DNA from 2 places in the Endozoicomonas sp. ALD040 genome. Region 2 is predicted to be linked to the other one. Evidence: predicted binding sites of a transcription regulator. Region 2 holds the regulator's gene; the other holds the start of a gene.
The links. Region 2 encodes LexA, which represses DNA repair genes until DNA is damaged. Its sites were predicted from a motif close to TACTGTNTANNTANACAGTA; they were not measured.
Positions count from the first base shown of each region.

Region 1: ruvC (crossover junction endodeoxyribonuclease RuvC) is a predicted target of LexA. The motif match lies at 8,542-8,561, and genes of this name have one in related genera.

Region 1 is NZ_CP184829.1:6,652,593-6,662,626, reverse strand. Features, by position in the region: gene ACOJUN_RS24615 (cold-shock protein) at 1-20, opposite strand, end outside; gene ACOJUN_RS24610 (HU family DNA-binding protein) at 553-894, shown strand; gene ACOJUN_RS24605 (OprD family outer membrane porin) at 1,093-2,316, opposite strand; gene ACOJUN_RS24600 (hypothetical protein) at 3,004-3,489, shown strand; gene ACOJUN_RS24595 (hypothetical protein) at 3,492-4,988, shown strand; gene ACOJUN_RS24590 (FmdB family zinc ribbon protein) at 5,166-5,426, shown strand; gene aspS (aspartate--tRNA ligase) at 5,549-7,330, shown strand; gene ACOJUN_RS24580 (YebC/PmpR family DNA-binding transcriptional regulator) at 7,429-8,175, shown strand; gene ACOJUN_RS24575 (hypothetical protein) at 8,172-8,357, opposite strand; gene ruvC (crossover junction endodeoxyribonuclease RuvC) at 8,698-9,225, shown strand; gene ACOJUN_RS24565 (carboxymuconolactone decarboxylase family protein) at 9,222-9,767, opposite strand; gene ruvA (Holliday junction branch migration protein RuvA) at 9,906-10,034, shown strand, end outside.
Region 2 is NZ_CP184829.1:5,717,820-5,727,853, forward strand. Features, by position in the region: gene ACOJUN_RS20675 (serpin family protein) at 1-1,021, shown strand, start outside; gene ACOJUN_RS20680 (serpin family protein) at 1,349-3,016, shown strand; gene ACOJUN_RS20685 (serpin family protein) at 3,314-5,083, shown strand; gene ACOJUN_RS20690 (serpin family protein) at 5,385-7,118, shown strand; gene lexA (transcriptional repressor LexA) at 7,360-7,977, shown strand; gene ACOJUN_RS20700 (SulA-like leucine-rich domain-containing protein) at 8,089-8,577, shown strand; gene ACOJUN_RS20705 (hypothetical protein) at 8,604-8,846, opposite strand; gene ACOJUN_RS20710 (PTS sugar transporter subunit IIB) at 9,024-9,362, opposite strand; gene ACOJUN_RS20715 (DUF6586 family protein) at 9,458-9,952, opposite strand; gene topA (type I DNA topoisomerase) at 10,020-10,034, opposite strand, start outside.

The DNA of each region.
Region 1 (10,034 bases), 930 kb from region 2:
ATAAATTTAAGATGTTTCAAGTGCTGAGTCCTTTTGGTTGTTATGTGTGTGACTGTAAAAATATGCCGATTTCAGGCATTACTGCATTAAAAAGCGCCTTAAACCGGTAAAACATCAATAAAGCTCCTTGCTGCAAGCTCTCTATGAAGTGACTGCCTCCCGAAATTATGGGAATGCTTTGAAATCAGTAATGCGGTCAATTCAGCGCGCAAACAAACGGGCAACAAAAAGCCACAGCGTAACACTGCTGTAAGGATTAATGTAACGTCATTGTGCCTCTATCTCAAACTCTTTCTATGCCCCTTATATAGAGGGCTATGGCAATGCTTAAAAGGGTGTAAAAAAGACTACCACTGTAAAAAATCACTTGTTATAGTGATTTCAGGTGTTTCAAAAGTCTGGTTTTGCAGGCTCTCTGAGGTTAGGGAAGTTTAATGTCCGATTTTTCGGACTTGCCTCGTGAAACATTAAATCAGCCTGGTGAAGTGGCAGATCACAATCCGCTGGTGCGGAAGGTAACCTACAGGGAAAATCCATCAGGAGAGTAATTGTATGGCAGCGAAGAAAGCCACAGCTATCAAGGATAAGTACAGTAAAACCCAGATTCTTGCTGATATTTCAGAGAGTACCGGTTTGAGTCGGAAAGAAGTGGGCGCTGTGCTGGAAGAGTTGGGAATACTGGTAGAACGTCATATCAAGAAGCGGGGCTGTGGCGAGTTCACTCTTCCGGGACTGCTCAAGATCGTGACCAGGAAAAAACCTGCTCAGAAAGCCAAGAAAGGCGTACCCAATCCATTCAAGCCTGGCGAGTTAATGGATGTGCCCGCCAAGCCGGCCAGTATTCAGGTCAAGGTGCGTCCTTTGAAAAAGCTTAAGGAATACGCCGCTTCGTGATGACGCTGGTGTTGACTCTTTGAGTTCTTCTCAGTCCTTCAAGGGAGGTATTCAGCCTCCCTTTTTAGTGTCTGATGTATTTGTTTAGCAATGATTGCCTTTTGATGGGGTGCTGTTTAAGTCGGTTTGCTGCTTTCGGCAATAAAAAAGCCCCTGCATGTGCAGAGGCTTCATAAGGTTGCTCTTCTGATGATTAGATCAGAATACAGCGACGTTGTACTTCAGGATGACACGTGTGTCGGTCTTGACAACATCGTCTGCACCTTTGGCTTCAACAGTATTATTTGCGTATCTCAGGCGGGCAGTCAGACCCTCAACCTGAGGAATTGCATAATTGATGTCCAGGTTGTATTCAGTTTCGTCCTCAGACTTAACTTCACCCATGACGTAAATACCCTTGACACTCAGGCCGTCAACGACGCCTTCAAAATCATATCCTGCAGAGAAGCCCCAGGCTTTTTGGCCATTGCTGTTGAAGTCAGAGATCTGGATAGAGTTATAGCCAAAGTAACCGGTGTCATCGTCACCGCCAGCCCAGCCAATTTTGTATGCGCCCAAGTCTGTGCTTTCAACTTTTGTGTACGCAATGCCAAAGTCGGCATGGCCTACACCAGCGGCCACTTTCAGTCCATAAGTGTACTGACTCTTGTCTCCAGTCGCTGGCTTGCTGTCGCCAGTAAGTTCGACTTGCCCGTACTGACCAGCCACACCCACTTCAACACCTTCAACTTCTGTAGAGAAGCTGGCTTCGCCCAAGTATTTCTTGGCATAGTTGCTCTGGCTGGCATAGTCTGCGCTTAATTCCAGACCGTTACCAAAGTCGTAGGCGCCACCCAGTGTCATTACTGCTTCACTGTCGTCGCCTACCTCGTAATCTTCAAAGCCTGACTCGGTTTTACCATTGCCTTTCGTAATCCAGGCTGTATGAGCAGACAAGCCGGATAAGGTGATGTCTGCATAGAAACCTTCGCTCAGGCTTGGCAGAACACGGCTGTCAGAGTCGTTGACCAGAGGTGTGTCCAGGAACATGCGTCCGTATTTCGCTACACCCATGTCAGCAAGATTGAATTTAATTGCGTAGGATGTTTTGCCGTAGCTGTGGGAATCGCCGTCGCTATCCACTCTGAGCAAGCCAGGGTTGCCAACAAAACCGTCAATATCGGAAGCGCCAAGCTTCAGAGAGTAGTAACCACCCAGGTCCAGTCCGACTATGTTCTGAAAGTAGCCAGAGGAGAAGTCAAGACGAACGCCTTGAGCCCACTGAGAGTTGGAGGAGTCGGTCGAGCCGTCATCCTTGGTTTTGGTTTGATAGAAGTTGCGCAACTCCAGATTCAGGCTTGATTCGTCCAGGAAGGCGTTAGCCTGAGCAGAGGTAGCCATAAAAATGGCAGCACTCAGTGCACTGATTTGTGCGAGTTTCATTAGTGTTCAGCTCCTTGCTGCATTCGATGTGTGTTCTAGCCCTGGTTTCAAAAATCCTTGTACTGCTCGGACGGAATGTACTGCGAAACCTCCCCATAGGGCTAAGAGTGATTCTTATACAATCCTTAACAGGATGCAACAGGGTTTAGAAAAATCTCACATCTTTTGTACAAGCGTTTAGCGGGGCCGCATCCTTGTATGATAAAGCTATCCAGCAATCCCGCCCCTAAAGGCACCGACTGTATAACCGACATCGAGGTGAATAACAGTCATGTCCTCGTACTCATAGAAGTGCCGCAGAACCGGACATGAACAGAGTCTTGCTCAATTCTGGCAACGCCTATGATATTTTCCAGACCTAATATGCCACAACTATCTCCATCAGCCGACTTGCCAGCTAAGCGAATGCCAACATCAGAGCAGCACTCATCGTAGTTATAACGACAAGTTTCAAACGTAAGAAGACATGAAACTTGAAATTATCAGGCCCAGCCCTTTTTGATTAAGTGTTTAGGCAATATGAGTAATTGAGTAAAACAGCGATCTGATATTTTGCAAATTATCTTAATGAATAAAAATTAGTTCTTTTAATTTCTTTTTGTTGGTTTGACAGGATTAATGAATGAAAGTCAGAAAAAAATGAATGTTTATAATGAATTGAGATCATTTGTTTTTCAGGGATGAAATATGAACAGCTTGCAGCAAAATGCTGAAGCAGGAAAAGACCTTTGGCTGACTTATTTAAGACGGGGCGGAACGATACGTGAATTAAGAGGGCTGGATCAGGGGCAGATGGAAGCCATCTATCAGCTTGGATTCAGTCATTTTGGTATTGGTCACTATGCAGAAGCTCTTAAAGTCTTCCGTTATCTGGCTCTTCTGGATCATCGCAGTTCTCGTTACTATCTGGGAATAGGGTTGGCGCTTCATCATTTAAGCCAGGATGCAGCTGCAATCCCCGCACTGAGTTATGCCGAAAGGTTGGATAATGAAGATCCTCGTCCTTCAATTTGTATGACGGAGTGCTTTATTCGTCTGAAAAATCGAAAATTGGCGGTGAAAGCACTATCAAATGCAGCGAAAATTCTGAAATCATCCAAAGGGTGGGAAGAAGAGCGAAAGCAGGCCAAACAACTAAAGCACTATCTTATAGAACCTTCAGGGAGGAAGTGACTATGAATCCAGTCGATCCCAATTCCGGAATATCCCAGACTCCTGTGCAACAGAGTGGGCAGGTATCTCAAACTCCAGCACAGGCGCAGGTGAGCCAGGGATTCAGTAATTCGAATTCGATTTCCAGCTCGCAAAATAGCAATAGCGGTCAGGCGGTCAGTGTCAGTCCAGATCAGCCAGGCGTCTCCAATGCCGACAGTCGTGACTTTCTCCAAAAAGCTTTTGACGCCAGACTGGATGGCTTCAGGGCAGCAGTGCATGAATTCAATCGTCGCTTCAATCCTGAGGATATAGATATTAGTGACACTCAGTCACTCATTCTTATTGTTAAAGGGATGATCAGTGATGCTCAGGCTATGGTGAGTGCTGCTTCTATCGATCAGAATTTCAGCAATCGGGTCTATCAGCAAAGCAGGAGGGAGGATAGTGCAGTCAATGCCCTTAATCTGAGAGAAACTATTCGATCCAGAACCAGGGATTTAAATGACATAGCGGCTCAGCGGGAAGTCTATGCAGAACTCCTGGCCAGCAAAAATCTTCATAAAACCCTGAAAGAGGCTGAATTGGCCAGTGCTCAGTCCAATCAAGCCGGTAACAATAGCAGCGGTGGTCAAATAAACCGGTTGATGAATGAAATTACAGCGCTCGACTATCAAATTGCAGGTGTTGCCACAGAAATCAGTGCTCTGAGCCAGCAGATGAAGACATTGGAAGCCAGTAATACCGCAGATCATGCCGCATTACTCAGAGCTAACAGACAGCTGAACACAGTGACGTCAGAGTTTGTGCGTGTTAACAGTCTGCTGGGGCGAATTCGTCAGCGGTTCGATCCTGCTGCTATGAAAACCGGTGAAGAAGGTGTGCAAGCCGTAAAAGAGCTCGAACAGAGGGCTCAGAAAGAGCAGGTAAGGGAGTTCAGAAGAAGGGAGCAGAGCGAGGACGGAGTAAAGTCGCTGGATAAAGAGCACAAAGAAGGTGAAATCCGGTCAGAGGATGACCGGATTGAGCTTGAGGAGGGTGCTAATCAGTTTCTTGCCACTGAGGATCTGGAGACTCTGCAACAGGTATTCTCTCCCTCTGACCCTGCAGAGCTGAGAAGTGCTGTTCAGCTCCTTGACGATAAACCTCAGGCAAGAAACTCTCCTGCAGTGGAAGAAGGGTTCGCTATTGCTTTGCATAGCGTCCCCTCAGAAAAGGCGCTGGAGGATGCAGTCAACCCTGCAGCGGAGACTCACCGGGGTGATAATCTCAGTTTTGAAGGTGCAAGCAGTCCTCAGGTTTTTGCCCGCCTCTGGATGGAATCAAAGCTGGAAGAAGGTCAGGAAACTCAGGATGTGAAAGAAGATCACCTCGATGAAGTGGCTGAGAATGTGGATGCTCAACGCAAGAGTGTTGCTGAGCATCTGCAGGATTTTGAGTCGATTCTACTGGAAGTCGCTGAGTCGCTGGAAAAGCAGCAGGAGGCAGCTGTTCAAATCAGCAAAAGTAATCGAGTTTGAGAGCAACGGGGAGGGGCTCCCTTCCTCGTCTTTCGTAAAGTCTGCACAGTCATCGAAAATATCCCTGATCCCGTCTCTATTTTCTGATTATTGGTCTGGACACTATCTGGTGAAAATCAAGGGTTCAGGTATAATGCCCCAGTTCTGACAATGGCAAACAAAGGATAGACAGATTCAATGCCGATCTACGAATATCAGTGCGGAAGTTGCGGTGGTGTGCAGGAAGTGATTCAGGCGTTCAGCGATGCACCTCTGACTGACTGTGGTGTCTGTGGTGAGCCTGAATTGAAAAAACTGTTGAGTGCCCCGGCCTTCAGGCTGAAAGGTGGCGGCTGGTATGAAACAGACTTCAAGAGTGGCAATAAGAAGAATCTGTCCTGCAATGATAATCAGGGCCCTGCCAAGGGCTCGGGCGGCGCTGCAGCCGCCAGTGAATAATTCGGTCATTTGAGCGCTGAGGTTGTGCTTCACCCGGAGTGACTCAAAACCATAAATTCAGGCACAAAATTTCAGATAATTCTGTGCTGAACCTGAACAGCCCCCCAGTTTCGAGGTATGTTATGCGCAGCCATTATTGCGGCGAACTGAATCTCTCCCATGACGGGCATGAGGTTACCCTGTGTGGATGGGTACACCGACGTCGCGACCATGGTGGTGTGATCTTCCTGGATATGCGAGACCGTGAAGGTATCGCCCAGGTTGTTATTGATCCTGACACCGAAGAGGCGTTTGCTCTCGCTGATAAAGCACGCAGTGAATATGTGCTGAAAATCACCGGATTTGTACGCCCCCGTCCCCAAGGCACTGTAAACACCAATATGGGCACCGGTGAAATTGAGGTGTTGGGTAAGCAGGTAGAAATCCTGAATGAAGCCCAGACACCGCCTTTCCAGATCGAAGGCTACACCGATGTAGGTGAAGAAGTTCGTCTGAAAAACCGTGTTATTGACCTGCGTCGTCCGGAAATGCAGGAAAAAATGATCCTTCGCAGCAAGCTGACCAGTGCTGTTCGCAGCTTTATGGATGAGCAGGGTTATCTGGATGTTGAAACCCCTGTTCTGACCCGTGCGACCCCGGAAGGTGCCCGCGATTACCTGGTACCCAGTCGAACTCACGAAGGTAAGTTCTTTGCGCTGCCACAGTCTCCCCAGCTGTTCAAGCAAATGCTGATGGTGGCAGGTTTTGATCGTTACTATCAAATTGTAAAATGCTTCCGTGACGAAGATCTGCGTGCTGACCGTCAACCAGAATTTACTCAGATCGATATCGAAACCTCCTTCATGGACGAGTCCAGGATCATGGGTATGGCTGAAGACCTGGTTAAGACCACTTTTAAAAAGGTAGGTGGTGTTGAACTGGGTGAATTCCCGCACATGACTTTTGCACAAGCCATGAACCTTTATGGTTCTGATAAGCCAGACCTGCGTATCCCTCTGGAACTGGTGGACGTTGCTGATTTGATGGCCGGAGTTGAATTCAAGGTCTTCAAAGGACCGGCTGAAGATCCGAAGGGGCGTGTAGCCGCACTGAAAGTACCCGGTGGAGCTGAACTTTCCCGTAAGCAGATTGATGACTACACCCGGTTTGTCAGCATCTACGGTGCCAAGGGTCTGGCCTGGATCAAGGTCAATGAAATCGAAAACGGCGCAAACGGTCTTCAGTCTCCGATCATCAAGTTCCTGGGCGACGATGTCACCATGAAGATTATGAAGCGTCTGGATGCCAGCAATGGCGATATCGTCTTCTTTGGTGCAGACAAAGAGAAGGTAGTCAACGAAGCTCTGGGTGCATTGCGTTGTAAGGTCGGTGCTGACCTGAATTTGTATACGAAAGAGTGGGCGCCACTGTGGGTTGTTGACTTTCCAATGTTTGAAGAAACAGACGACGGTGAACTGACCGCGCTGCACCATCCATTCACAGCGCCAACGACTTCACCTGAAGAGCTTGAAGCAAATCCTGCTGAAGCGCTTTCCCGTGCCTATGACATGGTTATCAATGGCTATGAAGTCGGTGGTGGTTCTGTTCGTATTCACAACCAGGAAATGCAGCAGACAGTATTTCGTATCCTGAAAATTGAGGAAGAAGAGCAGCAGGAAAAGTTTGGCTTCCTGCTGGACGCTCTTAAATACGGTGCGCCTCCCCATGGTGGTCTGGCGTTTGGGCTTGACCGTCTGGTTATGCTGCTGTGCGGGACCGATAATATTCGTGACGTTATTGCCTTCCCGAAAACTCAGTCCGCAGCCTGTCTGCTGACTCAGGCTCCGGGCGAAGTGGATGCTACCCAGCTACGCGATCTGAATATCCGTATTCGTCGTGATCCGGCGTCTGCAACCAGTCACTGAGCGTCTGCGGCTGTTCCAGAAAACGTCTGCGACCATTTTATAAATTGCTGAGGCCGGTTTTTACCGGCCTGTTCAAGAAGAGATAAAGGGTATTTTCTATGGCAGGTCATAGTAAATGGGCCAATATCAAACACCGTAAGGCGGCTCAGGACGCCAAGCGTGGCAAAATCTTCACCAAGATCATTCGTGAGTTGGTGGTGGCGGCCAAGCAGGGCGGTGGGAATATCGAGGATAACCCCAAGCTGCGTCAGGTGGTTGACAAGGCTCTGGGTGCCAATATGACCCGTGACACCATCAACAGGGCGATTGCTCGTGGTGCCGGTGGTGATGACGATTCCAACATGGAAGAAGTGACCTACGAAGGTTATGGTGCTGGCGGTATCGCGGTGCTGGTGGAATGTCTGACAGACAACCGTAACCGTACCGTTGCAGAAGTACGCCATGCTTTCTCCAAGCATGGTGGTAATCTGGGTACTGACGGTTCTGTAGCCTACCTGTTTGAGCGTAAGGGGCAAATCTTCTTCGAACCGGGTCTGGATGAAGACACTGTCATGGAAGCTGCTCTGGAAGCCGGTGCCGAAGATGTACTGACTAACGACGATGGCTCCATTGAAGTGGTCACTGAGTGGACTGAGTTCATGGCGGTAAAAGAAGCTATTGAAGCTGCAGGTTTGAAACCAGCGGGCGGCGAAGTAGCGATGATCGCTTCTACCCGGACTGAACTGGACAAAGACGGTGCGGAAAAAATCATGAAGCTGGTGGATCGTCTCGAAGACCTGGACGATGTGCAAAATGTTTACACTAACGCTGACATTCCTGCCGAAGTGATGGCGCAGCTGGACTAAGTTGTTCTGTCGGTGTGAAGAGCCTCGATAACGAAAGTGTCGGGGTTTTTTTGTTTCTGTTCCGGAGATACCAGCCCGGCTGGAACATCTGTGAACGCCCAGACATTGAAGCCTACCAGCAGCATAAACAATAGAATAATGATGCCTGTGATAATCATTAATGTTTTTAGCAGGTCGGACATTAATCGTTTCCGGATCATCTTGTGGAGTAAAACAGTCTTGAGCAAGAACAATGATCTTTGCGGTTCTCGCCACGAAAGTATTACCAGAGAAATACTAAGCTGCTTCTATCGTTACTCACAGGCAAATTTGGTAATTCAGTGTTCTTGAATTGTAAGTTTCTGATACCCACCGGCACCGCTGGTATATTGTATGGGTGTACAGTATCCTTTTGACATAACCATGACCTTGAACCCTCGCCTGTCAGATTTTTTTGGCAGAAGCTGTCACACTCATTGACCCCGGGGGGCATCAAACGCTGTCATTGAAAATAGCGACATCTGACTTGAGAATACATTCTGAATGGCCATCCTGATGGGGATAGATCCGGGCTCAAGAATTACCGGCTATGGATTAATTGAAGAAGTAGGCAATAAAACACATTATGTGGCGTCCGGTTGTATTCGCATCCGGGAGGCGCCTCTACCTGAGCGCTTGCAGCAGATTTATGAAGGCATCAGCACTTTGATCGAACGTTACATCCCGCAGTCCGTTGGTGTGGAGCAAGTGTTTATGTCCAGAAATGCTGATTCGGCACTGAAACTGGGTCAGGCCAGGGCTGCGGCCATTGTGGCTGTGGTTAATCACAATATTGAGGTGTCGGAATACTCTGCCCGGCAGGTCAAGCAGGCTGTGGTTGGTAAAGGCTCTGCGGATAAGTACCAGGTAAAGCACATGGTGAAGTCGATCCTTGACTTGAATGATACCCCTCAGGCCGATGCTGCGGACGCTCTGGCGGTTGCTCTTTGTCATGCTCATACTCGTTCCAGTCTGGTCAGGATGGCGGGTGCTACGGGTACTCGACGTCGTCGTCTTACGGGGCAGTCTTAGTTTGGGTGGACACAAAGGTGAAAGGAAGCAATGCAAAACACCAGATCCAGGATCTGTTGTGGCGTGTAGATTTTCTTCAGTTCTTTCCAGTTCTCCGGACTTATGATCTGTTCTTTGTAGAGTTCTTCAGTGGTTTTCAGTAACAGGCGTTGTTTGTTGTCCCAGCCCGGTGCCAGATGGCCACGGGAAACCATTTGTACATCACTGGCTTTCAGTCCCGTATCCAGTGCACATTGAGCAATATCCGGGATCAGGTGTCTGGTATTGCAAATGTACGCACTTCTCAGGGCAACCAGAGCGCGATCTCTCATCGGGAGGCTGCTGTAGCCTTGTATATAACTGATGAAGCTGCGAGCAGGCTTATCAAGCTCAGGTGAGTTTGCCGGGCGTCCCGGGAAATCTTCCTTTAACAAAGATTTTTGTGACTTGATGAAAGGGATGGGAATAGGGCCACCGGATACAGCTGGGTGGTATTCACTGGCCAGGCCAGCCTCGGGCAGGATCTGCCAGAGTGATCCCAGAAATGTGCGAAGTTTCTTCAAGGGGGCAGCTCCTTCAGATCATCGAATTGAACTTCTCTTAGTGATTAGAGAGTGACAATTCTCAGGAGTTCTACGCCCTCGTCGTATTGTTAGGCGTTCTGACCTTATAGTCAGAAAATAAAAGATTTGGAAAACAGGATGATTGGAAGAATTCGGGGCCTTCTGGCTGACAAACAGCCCCCTCATTTGCTGATAGAGACCCATGGTATCGGGTATGAAGTGGAAGCTCCGATGTCGGTTTTTTATAAACTGCCGGACGTTGGTCAG
Region 2 (10,034 bases):
ATCTTCTTTCGATGACGCTAAAGATATCAAGAAAAGAATATTAAAATGCATTGGAGAAGACTATAGTTGCCATGTTAATATTCACGAAAGAGCTACTCCTATTGAAGTAAGTGTTTTAATTAATCCTTGGAAAAAAATGATTGATCAAATAACTTCTGGATTTATCAGTTCTTATATTTCTGATAGCGAAGATGATAGTTCTTATAGCAAAGATGATCCAGAACCAGTGGATCGCAGTGAAATAGATTTATCCAAAAAAACAAAACTGGTGAAAAAAGACTTATCTGCAATAACACGCTTATCTTTTGACCCTCTTGAAACTGTAGATGTGAGCACTTTCATAAAAGACTATTATAATCCGGATGGAAAGCTTGATATTAAAAGCGCTAAGGCAGATAATCGCAGGTTAAAAATAACAACATCTTCTTTTGATAACGCTAAAGATATCAGGGAAAGAATATTAGAATCCATTGGAAAAGAATATATTGATTCTGTTAAGATTTATGAAAGAGCTAAACCTATTCAAGTAGATGTTCTAACTAATCCCTGGAAAAAAATGATTGATAAAATAACTTCAGGACCTACCGATTCTTATATTTCTGATAGCAAAGATAATCCTATAATTACAACTGCTGAAAAACAGAGCTCTGATAATCTGGAAACTCTTAACGATTATGATATGCCTGATAGCAAAGTTTATACATCTGATAATCAATTCACAATTGAGAAAGATGTAACCGATCTAACTTCGATGGATAGGATTAGTACTTTAATACAACACCACTATAATCCGAATAGCGAGTTTGATGTTCGGATCGATGTGGCAGATCATATGCAGCTAACACTCAATATGTCTTCTAAGGATGAAGTTATAGAGCTTAGAGAAAGAATATTAAAATCAATTGGAGATGAACATAGCAAATTTGTTAGGATACTCGGTCAAAATTCTCCTTTTGAATTAGAGGTTTCTTTTGAAGCTTGGGAAGCACTGCGCAATAAGTTAACTTCTAATCAATCATGAATCAATACAATGCCAAATCCGGAGATTAACCACCTCCGGATTTTTTATTAACAAAAGCTTAAACTATAGTGGCCCCATAGGATGGACAGACGGACAATTAAAGTTTTTCGGGCAGAGATACCTCCACTATGGCAACCAGGCTCTATTGCAGGGAACAAGGTGTTATCGTAACTAACTAACCGGTCAGTGATTTCTGAGAAAGAAAATACTTAAATATCAAGTATTAAGGGCAAGGCTGAAGCTTGGCATTTATGGCTATTTCCTCAGCATGGAAGCAGTGAGTTTATTCTCGCTAATTAATTTGTATAAAGTAAAGGAGAGAAGGCTATGGAATCAATGAGAACTTCTATGAATACGGCGCAGTGGCAGCCATTTAATCTGCCAGACACATCCTTACAGACTACCTCACAAGCTTCTGATATTGTTAAAAAACTGCTGGACAAAGTGTCATTAGGCATCCTCAGCGCCAAAGGTGTCAGGGACGACGAAAGCAAGGTAGTGTCTTCTACCAGCCTGGCTCCGGTTTTGGGAATGCTTCTGGCGTGTATAGATGATAAAGCCAGGAAAGCAGCAGTTCTGGGTATCCCTGAAGAAGAATTAACTGATGAGCTAGAGTCTCAGATCCATAAAAAACTCGGTGAATTCAGTGTAAACCACCCTTATAGTAATGAGAAACAAGCACTCTCTAGCACTAACTTTATAGGTTCTGCCTCTGCCGTCATTAATGAGAAGCTTAATCAGATACTGTCTGCATGTTATCAAACCGAAAAGCTGAAATGTGATGGCCATAACAAGTTCCTGGCTGACGTCGCAGAAGCCTTCGTGAAATGGAAGACCAATGGAAAAATCGAAAAGTTGTTTCATGGTCACTCTAAAGATCGACGAGAACTAATTACAGCGGTAATAGGTAATGTGATGGAATTCGAGGGTATCTGGAAAGACAAATTTTCTAAAGACAAAACGGTCAACCGGCCATTTTATTGCGCAGATGGAAGTTTTATTACAAACGTCAAGACGATGAGGTCGACTGAAGAGCTTCAATTTGCTAATACCCGTGCCTTTGATGCCATAGGCAAAGAATTCCAATCCGTGAATGGAGAAGACCTTAAATTAGTTGCAATTAAACCACGCTTTAAAGATCCTAAAGCGATTAACAAACTTGACTCTGAAACCATTAATCATCTGATTGAAAGATTAAATGATCATAAAGTAAAGATGGATCTAAGACTTCCGAAAATAAAATTAGATAATTGTTATGATACCAGGTTACTCGAAAAAATTTCTGAGGTATTTGGAACCAACATAATAACGGCTGGTGATTTAACAAGATTAGGCGATTCATCATACTGTGATCTGGAAATACTTCAGAAGACCAAAGTATCTATTGGTGAAGAGGGAGCTTATGGTACAGTCGCCACTGTCGCAACAACTACTCTTAGGGACAAATCCTCTGAGCATCCCAGCTTTGATTTTGATTGCCCTGGCTACATTGCCATTGTAGATAGTCAAGGTAATCGGTTGCTTGAGATGGTGATTAAGGATGGCAGCTTTTTAGAACTTGACGGTACACCTGTAATCATACCCGCTGAAAAACAGAGCTTTGGTATATCTGATAGTGATGATGATATGTCTGATAGTGACGATGATCAAAGCAGTCAAATCGATTTACCCACAAAAACAAAGATGGTACAAAAAGACTTATCTGTGATAACACAGTTATCTTTTGATCTTACTGAAAGTGTAGATGTGAGTACTTTTATAAATAACTATTATAATCCGAATGGGAAGCTTGATATTCAAAGCGCTAAGGCAGATAATGAACGTTTAACTATCAAAATCTCTTCTCTGCGTGACGCTAAAGATCTTAAAGAAAGAATATTAGAATCCATTGGAAAAGAATATGAATCTTCTATCAACGCTTATCCTCTTCAAGTACATATTTCAACTGATGCTTGGGAAAAAATGATTCATAGAATAACTTCTGGGCAATCATAAACAAAAAGGCAAATCCGGAGTATAATCACCTCCGGATTTTTTTATTAAAAAAAGCCTAAAAGTATCGTAGCCCCCATAATATGGACAGATAGACAAGTTAAGTTTTATAGCAGTACTTTGGACAGAGATAAATCCACCATGGTAACGGCCTCTATGGCAGGAAACAAGATGTTATCGTAACTAACTAACCAGTTAGTGATTAATGCGAAAGCAAATACTTAACTCATAGTAATGCTACATAACACAGAATTTACGGCTATTTGAAAAGCATGCGCTGTCCGCAAACATGGAAGCAGTATGTTTGTCCTGAATAAAAATAAATTTTTATCAGAGTTAGGAGAAAATATAATGGGACCTATTAGACATTCATTAAGACAATTATCATTGTCATCGCAACTACTAAATGTGCGAAACACATCCTTCAAAACCATCTCACAGGCTTCATATCTTGTTAAAAAACTGATTGATAAAGTGTCATTAGGAATTCTGAACGCTGCAGACGCCAGGGACGATAAAAGCAAGGTAGTGTCTTCTACCAGCCTGGCTCCGGTTCTGGGTATGCTTCTGGCGAGTATGGATGATAAAGCCAGAAAGGCATCGGTTTTGGGTATCTCTAAAGAAGACTTAACTGATAAAATGGAAACTGAGATCCATAAAAAACTAGGTGAATTCAGCGTTAACCATCCTTACGCCAAGGATCCGGATCAGAAACAGGCACTCTCTTGCAGTAACTTCATAGGTTCTACCTCTGCCCTCGGGAATGAGAAGCTTAATCAGACACTGTCTGAATGTTATCACACCGAAAAACTGGAATGTCATGACCATGACAGGTGCCTGGCCGATGTCGCAGAAGATTACGTGAAAGAGAAGACCAATGGAAAAATCGAAAAGTTGTTTCATGGTCATTCTAAAGCTCGACGAGAACTAATTAAAGCGGTGATAGGTCATGTGATGGAATTCGACGGTATTTGGAAAGATGAATTCTCTGAAGACAAAACGGTCCACCGCCCATTTAATTGCGCAAATGGAAGTTTTATTAGAAACGTCAAGATGATGTCTTCAACTGAAGAGCTTCAATTTGTTGAGACCAGTGAATTTGATGCCATTGGTAAAGAATTCCAATCCTTGAATGGAGAAGACCTTAAATTAGTTGCAATACAACCACACTTTGAAGATCCTGAAGTGATTAATAAACTTGACTCTGAAACCATTAATCATCTGATTGAAAGATTAAATGATCGTAAAGTGAAGATGGATCTAAGACTTCCGAAAATAAAAATAGAGAATAGTTGTGATACCAGGTTACTCGACAAAATTTCTGAGGTATTTGGAACCAACATAATAAAGGCCGCTGATTTAACAAGATTAGGCGATTCATCAGACGGTGATCTGGAGATACTACAGAAGACCAAAGTATCCATTGGTGAAAAGGGAGCTTATGGTACAGTGGCCACTGCCGCAACAACTACTCTCAGGGACCCATCCTCTCGTCCCAGCTTTGAGTTTAATTACCCTGGATACATTGCCATTGTCGATGGACAAGGTAATCGGTTGCTTGAGATGGTGATTAAGGATGGCAGCTTTTTTGAGCTTGGCGGTACACCTGAAATCACACCCGCTGGAAAACAGAGCTCTGACAACCAGTCAGGTTATTACGATTTTGACATGTCTGATAGTGAAGATGATATGCCTGATAGTGACTATAATACAGAGCCTAAAATCGATTTGCCCACAAAAATAAGGCTGGTACAAGAAGACTTATCTGCAATAAAACGGTTATCTTTTGACTTTTTTGAAACTGTAAATGTGAGTAATTTTATAAAAGACTATTATGATCCGGATGGGAAACTTGAAATTAAAAGCGCTATGGCAGATGATAAAATTTTAACACTCGAATTCTTTTCTTCGGATGACGCTAAAGATCTTAAAGAAAGAATATTAAAATCCATAGGAGAAGAATACAGATCTGCTGTTAAGATTTATGAAAGAGATAATCCTGTTGAAATAATAGTTAATAATAATACCTGGCATAAAATGATTGCTAAAATAACTTCTGGACAATCATAAAAAAAAGCCAAATCCGGAGTTTAATCAGCTCCGGATTTTTTTATTAACAAAAGCCTGAAAGCAAACTAGCCCCCATAAAATGAACAGATAGACAAGTTAAGTTTTATGGCAGGAAACAAGATGTTATCGTAACTAACTAACCAGTTAGTGATTAATGCAAAAGCAAATACTTAACTCATAGTAATGCTACATAACACAGAATTTACGGCTATTTGAAAAGCATGCGCTGTCCGCAAACATGGAAGCAGTATGTTTGTCCTGAATAAAAAATTAATTATTATCAGAGTTAGGAGAAAATATTATGCACCCTATTGGACATTCATTCAGACAATTTTCATTGTCATCGCAACCGCTAAATCTGCGAAACACATCCTTCAAAGCCACCTCACAGGCTTCATATCTTGTAAAAAAATTGATTGATAAAGTGTCATTAGGAATTCTGAACGCCTTAGACGACAGGGACAATAAAAGCAAGGTAGTGTCTTCTACCAGCCTGGCTCCGGTTCTGGGTATGCTTCTGGCGAGTATGGATGATAAAGCCAGAAAGGCATCGATCCTGGGTATCTCTAAAGAAGAGTTAACTGATGAGATGGAGATTGAGATCCATAAAAAACTAGGCGAATTCAGCATTAACCATGCTTACGCCAAGGATCCGTATCAGATACAGAAGGCACTCTCTTGCGCTAACTTTATAGGTTCTGACTCTGCCGTCATAAACGAGCATCTTGATCAGATACTGTCTGTATGTTATCGAACCGAAAAGCTGGACCGTCCTGACCAGGACAGGTGCCTGGCCGACATCGCAGAAGACTTCGTGAAAGAGAAGACTCATGGAAAAATCAATAAGTTGTTTCATGGTCATTGTAAAACTCGACGAGAACTGATTACAACGGTAATTGGCAATGTGATGGAATTCGAGGGTATCTGGGAGAGGCCATTTTCTAAAGAAAAAACGGCCTCGGGCAAATTTATCTGCGCAGACGGAATTATGATTGAAAACGTCAAGATGATGAAGTCAACTGAAAACGTGCAATTTTTTGATAATGGAAAATTTGGCGCCATTGGCAAAAATTTCCGATCAGTGAATGGTGAAGATCTTAAATTAGTCGCAATAATAACCCCTGATGACAGTCCGACAGGGATTAACAACCTTGATTCTGATACAATCAATCACCTGATTGACGGATTAAATGGCCGTAAAAAAGAGATGGATCTAATGCTACCCAGGATAAAAATAGACGGCAGTTGTGACACTAATTTACTCGACAAAATTTCTCAGACATTTGGAGCCGATGTCATAAGGTCTGAAGATTTAACAAGATTAGGCCATCCCTCAAATTGTGATCTGGAAATTCTTCAGAAGACCAGAGTATCCATTAATGAAGAGGGAGCTTATGGTCAAGTTGCCACTGCCGCAACAAGAACACTCAGAGGCTTCGGTACAAAAAAACCACCACACTTTCATTTTGTCTCCCCTGGTTACATTGCCATTGTAGATGGACAAGGCAATCGGTTGGTGGAGATGCTGATTAAGGATGGCAGCTTTTTAGAATTTTATGCGGCCGGGAATGACTCAGCTGAAAGCTTGAAATCTAATGATTTGAAATCTGATAAAAGTTTGAAACCAAATGACTTGACAGCTGATAGCAAAATGACTCCTATCGAAAATTATAAAAATTACAGAAAAATAGATGAACCCAAAAAAGACGAAAAAATTATTGAAGAAACTATTAACTCTATAAAATATATGTTACCAGATGATGAATCTATTGATGTGAGTAAACTAATATACCATAAGTTTGATCCGAAAGAGGATTTTAATATCAAAAGTGCCAAAGCAGTTAAATCCAGATTAGCTATCCATACTGGTAGTAAGGATAATGCCCTTGATATCAGAGAAAGAATATTAGAATGGCTTGATTACAAACATGTAGATTTTGTTAAAGTTTGGCATGGTTTTGATGGCTTTGAAGTAGAAGTTTCAAATGATGCCTGGGATGCACTGCGGAAGAAATTAACTTCTACACAATCATAAATAAAATGCCAAATCCGGAGATTAACCACCTCCGGATTTTTTATTAAAAAAAGCTTCAGGGACTCAGCTTGCGAATTTCAGCCAACAACTCATCACTATGGTGGCAAAGCATGCCTCACCTGCACCATTGACGACCCTCTTGTCAGTTTTTGCTTATCGTCGCAGCCTGGATAATAACTTGCCACCACAAGAATACTGTATATAATCACAGATACTGTATAAAAAAACAGATTGAGAGACCATGATCAAACTGACTAAACGGCAATCCGAGATACTGGACCTGATCAAATCTCATATTGACGAGACAGGTTTCCCACCCACCAGAGCCGAAATCGCCAAGACCTTCGGCTTTCGCTCACCCAATGCTGCCGAAGAACATCTCAGGGCACTGGCCCGTAAAGGCGCTATCGAGATTACCCCCGGCGCCTCCCGCGGTATCCGTATTCCGGACAGCCAGCCTGAAGGCCTTCCGATTATCGGACAAGTTGCTGCCGGGAACCCGATCCTCGCCCAGGAACATATCGAAGACCACCTGATGCTCAATCCCGCTTTCTTCACCCCATCGGCAGACTTCCTGTTAAGGGTAAAAGGAATGAGCATGAAGGACATCGGGATTCTTGATGGTGACCTGCTGGCCGTTCACAAGACAACAGATGTTCGAAACGGTCAGGTTGTCGTCGCCCGGATTGAAGATGATGTCACCGTAAAAAGATTCGAGAAACAGAAAAACAAAGTATTGCTGCATCCGGAAAACGACGAGTTCGAAACCATAGTCGTTGATCTCACTCAGGATGCCTTTGCCATCGAAGGTTTAAGCGTCGGAGTCATCAGAAATCAGTCCTTAGACGGAATAAGATGAGCCTGACCATTACCAGAGACACTACTCACAACAGGCAGCTGTTGTTAAAGGCCCACTACGCTGAAGTGCGAATAACAAACAGCGTCCGGGCTATGCCAGAAGGAAGAATTTATGCTGTACCGAACCAGCAGTGAAAGGCACAATTTTTCAGCCCCAAGCTACCAGACCAATACAGTCTGCATTAACCCCTCGCGCCTAGAAAAGACTTTATCAGGAAAAACTGAAAAGTCTCTGAAGCCCAGTATTAATGAACTCATTCTTTCAGGTCAACCCTGGCAGGCAGAACAACTCCTGACGCCCATGCTCAGTCAGCTGTCCACTGACAGTGAACGTTGGTTGACCCTGATTCTGGCAGATGACACCAGAACCCTGCACTGGTTAAAGAATTGCGACTTAAATCATGACAAGGTGCAAATCTTTAGCTCCAACAATATTAATCAGACATTGGAACTCACCAGGAAAGCGCTGGCATCCGGAACCAGCCACACTGTCATCAGCTGGCTGGGGCATTTGGATAAAGGGTGGCTAACTAAGCTTGAAAGCGCAGCCAGGAATGGACAGTGTCAGGGGCTGGCTATTCGCAGTAGACAGGTTGCATGATGCCCGTCATTTTCATGAAAATGGAGTCAGTGCAGTACTCTGTTCTCAGGAATCTCTTCTTCAGAGGATTGCGGACGAGTGAGTTCAGCAACTTCACGCATGCCAGCATCAAACATGACCTTTGCCACTTGCAAATGGTCCCCTTCAAGATACTGTTTGGCTTCCTCTGAAAATTTCATAGTCAGCAGGGGCTCACCCTCGTCGTCACTGCTTCGCAGAACAATCTCTCCTGTTGGAAGTTCCACAATTTCCAAAAACGATGCAGCCATATTTCGTTCCATAAATAGCGTATAAGAGGGAGAAATCATGCAGCATTGTGACTTATGATGCAATAGGTCAGTAGAGAGTAATGCAAAGTGTTATTGCAGACTGGAAAGTAAAAACCCTTAAAAGAGCTGCAGCTTTTGCCCCCGTATTGCAGCATACACACGATAAACTGGAATTAATCAGGCTGTTAGCGACAGAGCAAAGCCCAACACTTTCGCACCATTCATCGTGCCATAATCAACAGGGCTGATCGCCTCAACCGGAACAGCATATTCGGCAGCACGCAGCTTGAGATCATTCAACATATATTTAACCTGAGGACCCAGCAGAACAACATCGAAACAGGCTACCTGTTCATCGAAATGACTAGCGCCGAAGGCTTCAACCTCGACTTCTTCACTCCGACTTTCAGCTGCTTCGCGCATTTTCTCCACCAACATGCTGGTAGACATACCTGCCGAACAGCACAGCATGATCTTAGTCATAAGATACCTCTGATCAAATTGAACAACAGCCATAAACAACAGAGTTCTAAACATTCCCACAATCATGCACGGTTTGAATCAATCCAGGCACACTATTATGAGTCATGAATCAGATCTAAAAAATCTAATCACCATTCAAGATTGAAATTTCTAAAGTGCCCTACCAACTCCTTGAGGGAGGCAAGAATACTCTTGGCACTTTCTGGCGTCTTAATACCTTTGGTGACTTCACTGGTATCCGAAGCAATCATAATCATACTGCTATTACTTGAATATGATTGTATATTACCATTAGCATTAAAAATATCGTCATAAGCTTTAAGTAAATCTGCCAGCCAACTGTCCGATGACTCCAGCTGCTTTAACTGCTCGAGTTCAGACACTTCTGCAGGTTGCTCATCCATCAATCTGCAAGCATCTTCCAGAGACAGCAACCGGGTCAGCTGCTCACCGTAGGGAGACAATATCTCCGCCAGCATCGAGGAATAGGCTTGACTGGCATGCATCAGAAATGCCTCTCGAAAAGCCTCCTGCTCAAAAGCTTCTGCTCTTTCCCAGGCATCCAGCTGTAAACGGGCATAGTGTAATTTTTTGTTGGTATGGGAACGCCACTGCTCAGACATAATCTTTCTCAAAAATAAAAAGACCTCCACGGATCTCTGTGAAGGTCTTGTTTGTGACGAGGCCAGGTCAGGATTTTTTACG